DNA from 3 places in the Parabacteroides sp. CH2-D42-20 genome. Region 2 is predicted to be linked to each of the others. Evidence: riboswitches for the same ligand, from Rfam matches in the RefSeq annotation. Region 2 holds a riboswitch; each other region holds the start of a gene.
The links. Region 2 has a riboswitch for cobalamin ahead of D7V92_RS00440 (TonB-dependent receptor). Riboswitches for the same ligand answer to the same signal wherever they lie in the genome.
Positions count from the first base shown of each region.

Region 1: another riboswitch for cobalamin. It lies ahead of D7V92_RS01995 (porin family protein); the one in region 2 lies ahead of D7V92_RS00440 (TonB-dependent receptor).
Region 3: another riboswitch for cobalamin. It lies ahead of D7V92_RS04735 (ABC transporter substrate-binding protein); the one in region 2 lies ahead of D7V92_RS00440 (TonB-dependent receptor).

Region 1 covers NZ_RAYG01000002.1:90,331-94,538, forward strand. The annotation lists gene priA (primosomal protein N') at 1-1,023, opposite strand, end outside; gene D7V92_RS01995 (porin family protein) at 1,111-1,719, opposite strand; cobalamin riboswitch at 2,011-2,214, opposite strand; gene coaW (type II pantothenate kinase) at 2,234-3,088, opposite strand; gene scpA (methylmalonyl-CoA mutase) at 3,218-4,208, opposite strand, start outside.
Region 2 covers NZ_RAYG01000001.1:119,453-123,660, forward strand. The annotation lists gene D7V92_RS00435 (sirohydrochlorin cobaltochelatase) at 1-365, opposite strand, end outside; gene D7V92_RS00440 (TonB-dependent receptor) at 399-2,582, opposite strand; cobalamin riboswitch at 2,631-2,832, opposite strand; gene D7V92_RS00445 (anaerobic ribonucleoside triphosphate reductase) at 3,095-4,208, shown strand, end outside.
Region 3 covers NZ_RAYG01000005.1:128,852-133,059, forward strand. The annotation lists gene D7V92_RS04730 (iron ABC transporter permease) at 1-1,018, opposite strand, end outside; gene D7V92_RS04735 (ABC transporter substrate-binding protein) at 1,028-2,191, opposite strand; cobalamin riboswitch at 2,254-2,453, opposite strand; gene D7V92_RS04740 (precorrin-2 C(20)-methyltransferase) at 2,520-3,224, shown strand; gene D7V92_RS22415 (hypothetical protein) at 3,273-3,413, opposite strand; gene D7V92_RS04745 (hypothetical protein) at 3,389-3,784, opposite strand; gene D7V92_RS04750 (formate--tetrahydrofolate ligase) at 4,178-4,208, shown strand, end outside.

The DNA.
Region 1 (4,208 bases), on a different contig from region 2:
GATAGCGATCTCCGGCAACATATATAAAACCTGCCGCCCCAGCCGCAAGACCTCATGGATCAAACGGACGTATATCTCGGTCTTACCACTGGAAGTCACGCCATGAAGCAAGCAGACCTCCTTCGTCTTGAAAGCCTCATGGATCTCTCCATAGGCTTTCTCTTGCGCCGGACTGAGCGGATTCGGCTCTTGCAAGCGGCAGACGGATACTTGCAAACGACCCACCTCTTTCTCGTAACTCTCCAAGATACCCCGTTTCAGCAGACCCTCCAATACCGCAGAGGTATAACCACTGCGTTCCAATAGCTCTTTCTTGGAAAGCTCCTTCGATAAAGCGGGATTCAAGGTATGGCTTAAATCCAAGAAGCTGACCAGCAAAAGCTCTTGCTTCTTCGCTCGTTTCAAATCCTCGAACACCGCCTGTAATTTCGTCTCATCCCGGTAAGCCTCGGCCAAACGGATAAACGCCTGTGTCTTGGGAACGAATCCTCGCTTTAGCTCCTCGCTCACCTCGACCGCCCCTTTCACCATCAAGGAAGAGACGATCGGGACAACATTTCGGAGACCGGTCTTCTTCTCCAACTCCGAGATCGTCAATTTCAAAACCCCGCTAAAGGCATCCAGTACCGCTTGCTCGTTCGGGCGCAAGGGGGCGGTGGCCTCGAAATCCTCATTATAAGTAACCGCCGTCTCGCTTTCCAACTTTAAGCCGGAAGGCAAGGCCGCCTTATACACATCGCCCAGCTTACATATATAATAAGAAGATATCCATTTCCAGAAACGGAGTTGCGGACGGCGGAGCACCGGCGTGGCATCCAGCAAAGCGTAGATCTCCTTCGTCTCAAAATCGGATACCGGTTCCCGGTCGTGTACCTCCATGACGATAGCCGTATAATATCGTTTCTTCCCGAAATGCACGATCACCCGGCAACCGGGAGTCACGGCTCTCTCCAGATCTTCGGGTATCCGATAGGTATAGCTATTCTCCAAAGGAAGGGGAAGTATGACGTCCGCGTATTTCATTCAAACAGGTGTTTCATTACGAGCCCAAAAATAACAAAAAAGGCCGGACTTCTAAAGCCCAGCCTCTCTCATTTTATTTTCACCTATTTAGAACAAGATCGCTGCCGTGATAGACCATCCACGGTTCTTTCCGGCACCGTCGGAGAGGTTCACCTTCTCAATGCTATAGTTATCAGTCAGTCCCAGACCATAATTGAAACCCACCTGCAAGTGGCTGATCAACTCCACGCCGGCACCGAAGTTAAGACCTGCGCTGAAATTCTTCGCCTTCACCTGATCCGCTACGGAACCCGGGATATCCCAAAACTTATCACCGCCTACACGGAAACCGATATACGGACCGGCTGCCAGATACGCCTTGACGATCGGTAAGCCGAATTTCCATTTCAAGTTGACCGGAACATCGATATAATCCGTCTTCATCGAAGTCTTCACCCCGCCAGCCGAGGTCGTTTCCAAACCCTTTTGCGAATACAACACCGCCGCATCGATCCCGACACCCACCAACGGTAAGGTCGTCTCGATCATCGGACCCACTTGGAAGCCGGTTACGTTATCCGCTTTCAACACGTCCGAGTTGAAATGAACAGACGATATATTCACACCTCCCTTGATACCGAATTTAAGCTGAGCGTTCGCCGGAAGCGCCATCAACGCTAGCAAGGCAACCATAAGAAATCCCACAATTTTCTTCATATTCATACTTCTTTTGTTAATTACTCGTTGCAAATAAACGCACTTTTCTAATAATAAACAAATATTCTCTATAGAGTGTTCACGGAATACCCCAGTCCTTTAAACGCAAAGAAAGCATGCATCTTACACACGGAGCTCATCCCGTCGGTCAGATTCATGCTTCTTTCCCTAATTATTATGGCAAAATAATTATCCGAAACCATGAGACGACTTGATAAGAAAACCTTGGATAAAGAATAGTAAAAACCGGATACGATTCTTGCGTTCTCTTCCGGCCTTTCCTCGAAGCCGTCGAAAATATACACGCCTTGCAGGTCTTCTGACTTACTTCCGGTCTTAAGCGCCTTCCCATTCACTTGAATGAACAGTGGCAACAGTATTGCTCAACCCGTTTATGAAGCTTACAGCAGCGGGACTGTCCGGGATTCTCACCCGATTCCCTTTTAATCCCTATCCGGCGATTGCCGAAAGGGAACAAAGCATGTAGCAAAGATACATAAAGTTTTGATGTAGCCTAACACTTTCCACAAAAAATATCCTTATATTCCCGGTTCCTGATATAGCATAAAGCCGCCCCGATAGCCGTGCGATACTCGGCATACTCCGGTATCTTGAAATGGACATCGCACATCTCCTCCAGACGGGGGAAAATATCCGGGCATTGTGGCAAGCGAGTCAGGTTACCGATCAATACGATATTCTTGATATCGCCATTTAACGAGGCGAAAACAGCTCCTTGCCCGATGGTCTGCAAGACCATATGAACGATACCGAGAGCGATATCCTCAACCTTAGCGTTCGCGTCCGCTTTTCCGAAAATAGAGGCTGTCACGTCCAGCGGCAGGCCGGGTAGCGGATGCGGCGTAATATCCCGGATATGCAAGTCGATATCATTCAAGGAACCGTGCTCGGCCAAAGACGCTATTTGGTGAAAGTCATGCGTTTTCAATAATAGCTTAGACAAGCCGAGGATTGTTCCGCCACCGATACCCAATCCCCCGATATGCTCGATCGTGGAGCCTTGTACCTTGACAAAGGAGGTACCCGTTCCCATGCTGACCACCAATAGACTGTCCAGTCCCGTATTATATTGCGCCCCTAGCCCATTCGCAAGGAACTCATCCGTCTTCGCGGTTGGTAAGCCATATAAAGGTTGATCGATATAAGCGCTACCTACACCTGTCAAGATCACTTTCTCTATATTCGAGAGCGAGATGTTATTATCATAAATATATTTACCGAAGGCCCCGAATAAAGAGGTTACCGGATCGGTAGCTTTCACGAACATCGGGTTCTTGATCTTCTTATCCTCCACGCCGACGATCTTGGTCGTGCTACCTCCCACATCTATACCTATAACGATTCCCATGATTCTTTCCCTTTTTAATTGAATAATCGCTACAAAAGTACATAAACCCGCATACAATACTAAAAAAGGCCGGACAAAATCAATTGTCCAGCCTCTCTTTATTTAAAAACCGTAAGGCCTAAACTCTATTTATTCGCCTAACAAGATCTCAAGGATCTGGCAAGCTGCCTTCGATACGGAAGTACCCGGGCCAAAGATAGCGGCAACGCCAGCCTTATACAAGAAATCATAGTCTTGAGCCGGGATTACACCTCCAGCAATAACGATGATGTCCTCACGACCTAGTTTCTTCAACTCCTCGATAACCTGCGGAACCAACGTCTTATGACCAGCGGCCAAAGAAGAAACGCCCATTACGTGAACGTCGTTCTCCACAGCTTGACGGGCAGCCTCGGCCGGAGTCTGGAACAACGGTCCCATATCTACGTCGAAACCACAGTCCGCATAACCAGTAGCGACAACCTTAGCGCCACGGTCGTGTCCGTCCTGACCCATCTTAGCGATCATGATACGAGGCTGACGGCCTTCTTTCTTAGCGAATTGCTCGCAAAGCTCGCAAGCTTTCTGGAAGTCTGCGTCTTTCTTAGTTTCTGATGAATACACGCCTGAAATAGTTCTAATGATTGCTTTATAACGACCTACAACCACCTCGCAAGCATCGGAGATCTCTCCCAATGACGCACGCAAGCCGGCAGCCTTAACAGCCAACTCTAATAAGTTGCCCTTCTTCGTCTTCACGCACTCCGTGATATCAGCCAAAGCTTTTTGAACAGCGGCTTCGTCACGGTTAGCACGCAACTCCTTCAAAGCGGCGATCTGCTCGTTACGTACGGCTGTATTATCGATCTCAAGGATATCGATCGGATCTTCCTTCGGCAAACGATATTTGTTAACACCAACGATGGTCTGAACACCAGAGTCGATACGAGCCTGTGTACGAGCGGCAGCTTCCTCGATACGCATCTTAGGAAGACCAGTCTCGATGGCTTTCGCCATACCACCCATGCTCTCGATCTCTTGGATCAATGCCCAACCTTTATGTACCAACTCATTCGTCAAAGACTCTACATAGTAAGAACCAGCCCACGGGTCGATCTCCTTACAGATCTTAGTCTCTTCC
Region 2 (4,208 bases):
GGTTGGATAATTACATGGGTAAACCCTTGATCACGCAACTCCACCAAGGCGTCCGCCGGCAACTGAACCCAAACACCTTGCGCCCTCAACCGACTCACTACGCTACGGGCGCTATAAGCCTGCCGGACTTCCACGTCTGGGAAAGCCTCCTTGACACGCTTGTTCATCACATCGAGTACTTGGGTACGAGCTTCCGGGTAAGCACTCCCGAAATGTACCATCAAGATCGCTAACTTATCTCCCTTTTCCATGCTCTCCCGGATATCGGAAGCGTAAAACTCCCGCCCGGGTTTCGCCCATAATGAACAGGCGAGCCCGAGCAGGAGTGAACAAACAAACATGGATCGTAAAAATCCCCTATACATTATTATATTAGTTAATAGTTGACATGTGACAGTTTACTGCTTGAAACGGACCAGAAGGCTGACGTAATAGGTACGGCCCGGGGTCAATGTAGCGTAATTGTAATTAAAGGGACGATCATCTACATAATCAAAAAGGTTCTCGATACCTACTCCCGGTTCCAACAAGAAATCGCCGGCTCTAAACGTATGGCTCGTATTGAGATTCCACAAGGAATATTTCGGTGCGTATCCATAAGAAGTAGAATAACGTTCCCCTTGGATACGTCCGTTAAAATTCACGTTCAGCTTATACTTATTCCAAGTATGAGACCACATAGCCGCTACCGTACCACTATGCTTAACGGTCTTATCCAAAGGTTCATCCTCGTATACGTTCTTTCCATCCATGAAACTATAGCCACCATTCAAGGTAAAGCCCGCTCCCAGATAACTATTGAAGGTCACGTTAATACCTTTGATCTTCGCTTTATCGATATTCGCACGCATCTGTATCTCATCATAATCCGTACCATGGGCGGTGTTATAAGCATCCCGTTCCGCCGTATCCAATATCTTATAGTTAATCATGCTACGTACGTTATTCATAAAAGCGGACACGGACAAAGAAAAATACCGCATCGTATATTCTGCGCTCAACGTGAAATTGTCGCTCTTCTCCGGGTCCAGATCCGGATTACCGATCGTAAGGCGAGTCGCTCCAGACGCTTTCTTCTCCGATTCCGTATACAACTCTTTCAATTCAGGTGTACGGAAACCAGCCGCATACGATCCGCGGAAATTAAAACCGCCTACCTTATACAGCAAAGCCACGTTAGGAGTCGCATAACTCTTAAAATTCTCATGGTAAATATAGCGCAAACCCGCGTACGCTTGGAAATGCTCATTGATATTGATCTCGTCTTGCGCATAAAGCGCGGTCGTGTACATACTTTTACCCGCTATGTTATCCGTCTCGCTACTCAGTAACTCTTTAATGAACTCCGCACCAGCCGAAAGCTTATTATACTTGCCCAGACGAAAGATTCCCTTGACATTCAAGTTATGGTAATGAATCCGTTTCGTCATATCACTCTCTCCGCTTTTCTTTCCATCAAAGAAATCCTTATACGTACTATGATTGTCCGACAGATAATCAGCGTTCAAATAAGAGTTCTTATTAATCATGTATTGAGCGCCCGCCCCATAAGTGAACGTCTCTTTTCTCATATCATAGTTGGTCGTATTCACTTTATCCATCGGCATCGGACGATCGCTGGAACGTCCGAAGAAAGTACCACGCACATAAAAAGACAAACGATCCGTAACGTCGTACGTGAAACGTTGGTTGATCACGTTCCGGTGAAATCCCTCGGAAGCTTGCTTATTGGTAGGAACCAACTCGCCTTTACTCTCCGTATAGGGATTTAATTGCCAACCATCGGCCCGTTGATATTGATAAGAAGTATATGAACCGAACTTCCCTACATTCACGTCCGCGTTGACCGACTGCAAGAATTGGTTCTTGCTACCATAACGGCTATTGCTCGTCACGTTCACCTTATTGCGGGAATCATCCGTGATGATATTGATAACGCCGGCGATCGCGTCGCTACCATACAAAGCGGAAGCGGCCCCGTTCAAGATCTCTACCCGTTTTACGTTAGACATATCGATACGGGAATAGGTATCATCGCCGGCCAAACGCTTACCGTTTTCCAAGATAACCACGTATTTCTCTGTCAATCCGTTCATATTCATCGTAGCCCCCTGTCCGTTTTCCATAAATACGATACTCGGATTCAGCTTGGTCATCGCATCTTGGAAATTGGTTACGCTCGCCTCTTTCAAGTCTTTTCCCGTAAGCACTTTCACGGGAATAGGGGAATTACTCATGCGGCGATGCGAACCGGTACCGGTTACCACCACTTGATCGATATTCACATACTTTTCTTTCAGCTTAATAACGACATCTTTTTCCGAGTGATCCGTTTGATACACGCCTTGCTCATAGCCAAGGTAAGTCACACGAATACGATGTCTACCATCGGGAAGGTTCAGCTCAAATTTTCCGCTAGCATCCGTGGTTGTACCATTCAAGGATTCCGACACGCGGATATTCGCGCCCGGAATTGGTTCATTACTTTCATCCACGACCTTACCCTGTAAACGTACCTGCGCAAATGATACGTTTATCGCACAACTTACAGCTAAAGCCGCGCACAAACACTTTCTTTTCATAAACGATTTGTTATTATGTATATTTCCGCTTTCCTGACCCCGAGAAAAACAGCAATAAAAACGCTTGGCAGGTTTCCTGACTTACCTCGTAGAAAACGACCTTCCCGTCTTTTACAGACAGTGGTATGAGAAATGTTTTCTACTTTACAAAAGCTTACAGTAGCGGGCACTGCTCCGGATTCACACCGGATTCCCTCTTTATGACGAAACCGGATGGTTTTACGTCATCACCAAAACGGGGGCAAAAGTATGAATTATTTTATATAAACAAAAATATATCCCAGCTTATGTTCTTTAAAAGCTTTACAAAGAGAAGCTTACAACACACCACATCGCCAAAAAGGAAAACAAAAGCAATCATACAAGACACAAAGTTTTCCAAAACTTTTCACAACGCACTACAAATTAACACCTTAACATAATTTAATCAGCAAAAAGTTTTCCAAAAAGAAAATCATATAGTGTAATAAGATACCTTTGCACGCATAATCAATCACAAATTAATCGACATCATGATACAGACAGTTGTTAAACGGGACGGGCGTATCGTTGGCTTCAACGAGGAGAAGATAGTAACCGCTATCCGTAAAGCCATGTTGCATACAGACAAGGGAGAAGATATGCAACTGATTCGCCAGATCACAGATCATATCTCATTCAAGGGAGAACCTCAAATGACCGTAGAGGCGATTCAAGATGCCGTGGAACTGGAATTGATGGCCAGTAGCCGGAAGGACGTAGCGCAGAAATATATCGCTTACCGAAATCAGCGAAGCGTAGCCCGCAAGGCGAAAACACGGGATATGTTCTTGGAGATTATCAATATCAAATCCAACGACATCACCCGTGAGAACGCGAATATGAACGCCGATACACCCGCCGGCATGATGATGAAATTCTCCAGCGAGACCACCAAGCCGTTTGTAGATGACTATTTATTGAGCGAAGAGGTCAAGGAAGCCGTATCTAACAACTACCTCCATATTCATGATAAAGATTATTATCCGACTAAAAGCTTGACCTGCGTACAACACCCGTTGGATCGCATCCTGAAATACGGGTTCTCCGCCGGTCATGGCGAATCACGTCCGGCTAAACGAATCGAAACCGCAAGCATCCTTGGCTGTATCTCTCTAGAGACCGCCCAAAACGAGATGCATGGCGGACAGGCGATACCGGCGTTCGATTTCTACCTAGCACCTTACGTACGTAATAGCTTTATCGAGGAAGTAAAGACCTTAGAGGATTTATACGGACAGGATTTCTCCCACTTATATAATAAGCCTATCGACGATTACCAGACACAGACCTTGGATGGATTAAGCGGTGATAGACGCATTATACAACATGCCATCAACCGCACGGTAAGCCGTGTACACCAATCGATGGAGGCTTTTATCCATAATATGAACACGATCCATTCCCGTGGAGGCAACCAAGTGGTATTCAGCTCCATCAATTATGGGACCGACACCTCGGCGGAAGGTCGTTGCATCATCCGGGAGTTATTAAAAAGCACTTACAGAGGCGTAGGTAACGGCGAGACCGCTATCTTCCCGATCCAGATATGGAAAAAGAAACGAGGCGTAAGCTATCTGCCGGAAGACCGTAACTACGATCTTTACC
Region 3 (4,208 bases), on a different contig from region 2:
TTCGTTTTCTAAATAATACCGAGGCCACTACAGGAGCACCTACTAAAGCGGTTACCGAGTTGACAGGTAACGCTCCCTCGAACCCCGGCATACGGGCGATCAAATTACAGATCAACGCCAACGCCGCACCGGCGAATAAGACCGCAGGCATTAAAATCCGATGGTCGGAAGTTTGAAATATGGCCCGGCATAAATGCGGAACGGCTAGCCCCAAGAAGATAATAGGTCCGCAATAAGCCGTGACAATCGCCGTAAGGACCCCGGCCGAGGTGATAACCAACAAACGGGCCCGCTTGATATTAAGTCCCAAATTGCGTGCGTAGCTATCCCCAAGAAGCATCAAGTTCATGGTCTTGATAAGCAGGAACGAGAGAGGGATCAAGACTGTCATAAGAATCACGAACAACGTCATCTGATTACCGGAAACACGGGCGAAACTACCCAATCCCCAAATCACGTATGCACGGATATCCTCCTCGACGCTAAAGAATTTAAGTACACCGATCACGGCGTTTGCCACGTAACCGATCATCACACCGATAATCAACAACGTGACATTTCCTTTTACCTTTTGGGAAACATACACGATCAGCGCCATCACGGATAAGGAACCGATCACGGCCGCTATCGATAAGGCGATCTCCCCCATAAAACCAAGTTTACTCAAGGCAACGCCCCCTAAACTACCGCTTAACAACACCACGAAAGCGACACCCATGCTCGCTCCCGAACTGATACCTAAGACCGAAGGTCCGGCCAATGGATTACGGAAAACGGTTTGCATCTGTAAGCCGCTGATGGATAAGCCTGCTCCCGCTACCAACGCTGTCAATGCCTGTGGTAGTCGGGATTTCCAGATAATATTCTGCCATGTAATAGGCTCATTTCCTGAATTCCAGATAATATGCCAAACCGATTGAAGAGGAATAGAGACTGACCCCAACACCAAATTCAAAAAGATTAGAACAAAAATAGCCGTGACAATCGCCAGCATCCATAGGGTATTTGAATGTTTCATCAGCGTTCCTTATTTAAGTCGAGAATAATAGACCGGCTCATGATCCGGTAATAAATCCGGATGAAAGATATGAAGCAAATCCGCTAGGACGATCTCCGGTTCTGTCGGCATACTCTCATAAAACGGCGTGTTCTTCATATTACAATAGATAATCCCTTTCTCCCGGAACGCACGGAAATCCGCATAACGAGGATCTTGCTCTTTCAATGCCTCATAGCTAAACGTTCCCGGGAAACTATTCACGATACGCCAGAAATCAGCATCGTCCGCTTGGTTATAGACCGTCTCGAAGTCTAATGTAACACCACCGGATCGCTCATCGTCTTTCAAGAAATAATCAGCGCCGGCATCCTTGAAAAGCTGTGCCAAGAAACTCTTTCCTCCTACGGCATACCAGTTTCCACCCCGTAACTCGCCACTAAAAACGATCGGACATTTTTTAACCTTGCCATCCGCCGTAAGTTCCTTTAATTCATTATACCTCTTCTCAATGGCGGCAAAACGCTCATTGCCCTCTTTCTCTACCCCTAACAACAAGCCTATGAACTTGATCCATTCAGCTTGTCCCAATGGCGTAGTCTCCTTATAACCCAAATGGGGAATCAAGGGGATACCCACGTCTTTCAGCGTCTCATAGCCTCCCCGCTTGAATGGCGATACAAGGATCAAATCAGGATTCATACTCATGATAACCTCGTTATCGAAATTTCCCTCTATACCGATCTTTGCGGTTTTACCTTCTTTCAGGCGTTCGTTCATCTCTTTATTGAACAAATGCCGTGTACTGGTAATCCCAACGACCTTATCCAAGGCACCCAATTTAATAAAATTCGATAATTGCAGGGAAGTCATACAGATAACACTTCGGATAGGAAGCTCTATCATCGTATAATCAACGGGAATCCCCGTGGGTTTCGAACCTCTTTTTACGAACGCATAATGAAACGTGGTGCTTTCCTCGTTTTGAGGATCTTGAATATCAGCCAAGACATATTGATCCGCATAGGTAAGCTTGAATCCTTGGGCGTATAAAGGCTTAACCTGCTCTTGCGAGAATGCGGATTGCTCTACGGAAGCCGTCTTCCCTATTTCTCCTTTTTCACGGATACCTGAAGTACATGATAAAGTCAATACCGATAAAAGCAAGCATCCACCCGCTATAAACTTATTCATAATCCTTGTTTAATTGACAGTTGATCATTGACAGTTACTCTCGTCCTGCTCCACGGGACAGCAACATTTATTTATGAACCGGCAGGTCTTCTGACTTACTTCCATTCTGGACGCCTTCCCGATTACGAAACCAGTGGCCAAGGTATTGTCCGAATGTTTAGAAGTTCACAGCAGCGTGGTCTGTCCGGGATTCTCACCCGGTTCCCTTTTAATCCGCCTCCCGGAAAAAGAGATAAGCGGAGCCTATTACAGCGACAAAAGTAGTAAGAATATTTGTATACATCCGCAATTTTAAGGACTTTTGCGTTTCAAATAAAAACAGATACACATGAATCATCCTATTCACTTCGTCTCATTAGGTCCCGGTGATCCGGAATTAATTACGCTGAAAGGGCTTAAAACATTACAAAAGGCTGATATTATCTATTGTCCTGCTACACAAGGCAAGCATGGAATCATATCTCGGGCGACGGATATATTGAAAGCTATTGAGGTAGACGAATCCTTGATCCATCCGTTTATTTTGCCAATGAGTAAGGAACGGACAGATGCGTTAAACGCTTATAACGAATTGTTTCTGGATGCCCAAGCTGAATATTTGAAAGGAAAACAAATCGTGATCGTCGCCGAGGGAGACGCTGGTTTTTATTCATCTATACAATATGTATACGATAAATTCGAGGAAGCAGGAATCCCGGTCGATCGAATCGCAGGAATTCCGGCATTTATAGCGGCAGGTGCCTTGGCCGGGATACATATCGTAAAACAAGAGGAGCAAATTAACGTAATCCCCGGGACTGCGTCGTTCGATGAACTTTCGGCAAAAATAGAAAATGGAATGATCATCGTCATCATGAAATTACCGGGTTGCCAAGAGGCTATTCATACTTGTATCCGGCAGTATGCGGATAAGGCGGTTTTTCATTATTTCGAGAATGTTGGAACAGGAAAAGAATATTATACTACTGATATCACCACTATACATTCCAAGGATTTCCCCTATTTCTCCCTACTGATTATCCAACCTCGCTAAAAGAAGAAGGCTGCCCGGAGAGTAACCAAACCCGGACAGCCCATCTTATTACGCTACATGCAATATATGCTTAAGCTGATCGATATGGAAACGAAGTGTATCCATATAAGGTTTCACTGAATTATGATACATGATCGCTTTTGCGTGCATATCTTCCAACTCGCTTACTTTACGGTTCGCCTCACGCATTTTACAAGCGTTGTAGCGAATACCCGATACATGTCCTTGATATCCTCGATCGCTTGGTTTCCCCGGTTGAAGATAGACTCTGCTTCTTCCGGAGCGTATACCGTATAGGCTTGGGCAACGTCATCCAGTAATGCCTGTTGATAAGAGCCGGCTATCGGGAGCAATTGATGGATCGCATGATGACATAAAGAATGAACCTCGTTTTGAAGCTTCTTCAATTCTACTTCCCACTTTGATTCACATACTTCATCCAATTGTTTGACTTCCGCTACGACACGGCCGCTAAACAATTCCACTACCATCTTTTCCCATGCTTCTGCTACCCACGATTTAGTAGCAAATGTAACCTGACTAAATCTTACTGTTGACATAACCTTAAATTTACATATTATATTGCTAATGTTATTAATCTCTTATCTATTTCAATTTATCACACTCAAACCATTTTAGCTTTCTTTTTATCGTTGTGACACCATAAAATTAATCAAATTATCATAGATGGATAATTTTAAAGACTATTTTATAATTCTTTAAGAGTGCGACAAGCAAAACGTATGATTTTTGCAAAGTTCACTTTACAAAAAGTTCAATTTCAAGCCTAACAGCTATCACAAAAAGCAAGATCATCGCCATCTTCGCACAAAAATATCAAAATAACACAATCTTATTATTCCATAAAGGGGGAAAACCTTGTTCCGTATCATTTTGTTATTATAATAAATTAGATTTACTTTGTTCAAACTATATAAACTTACATAAAGCACATGAAATCGGACATTGAGATAGCAAGAGAAA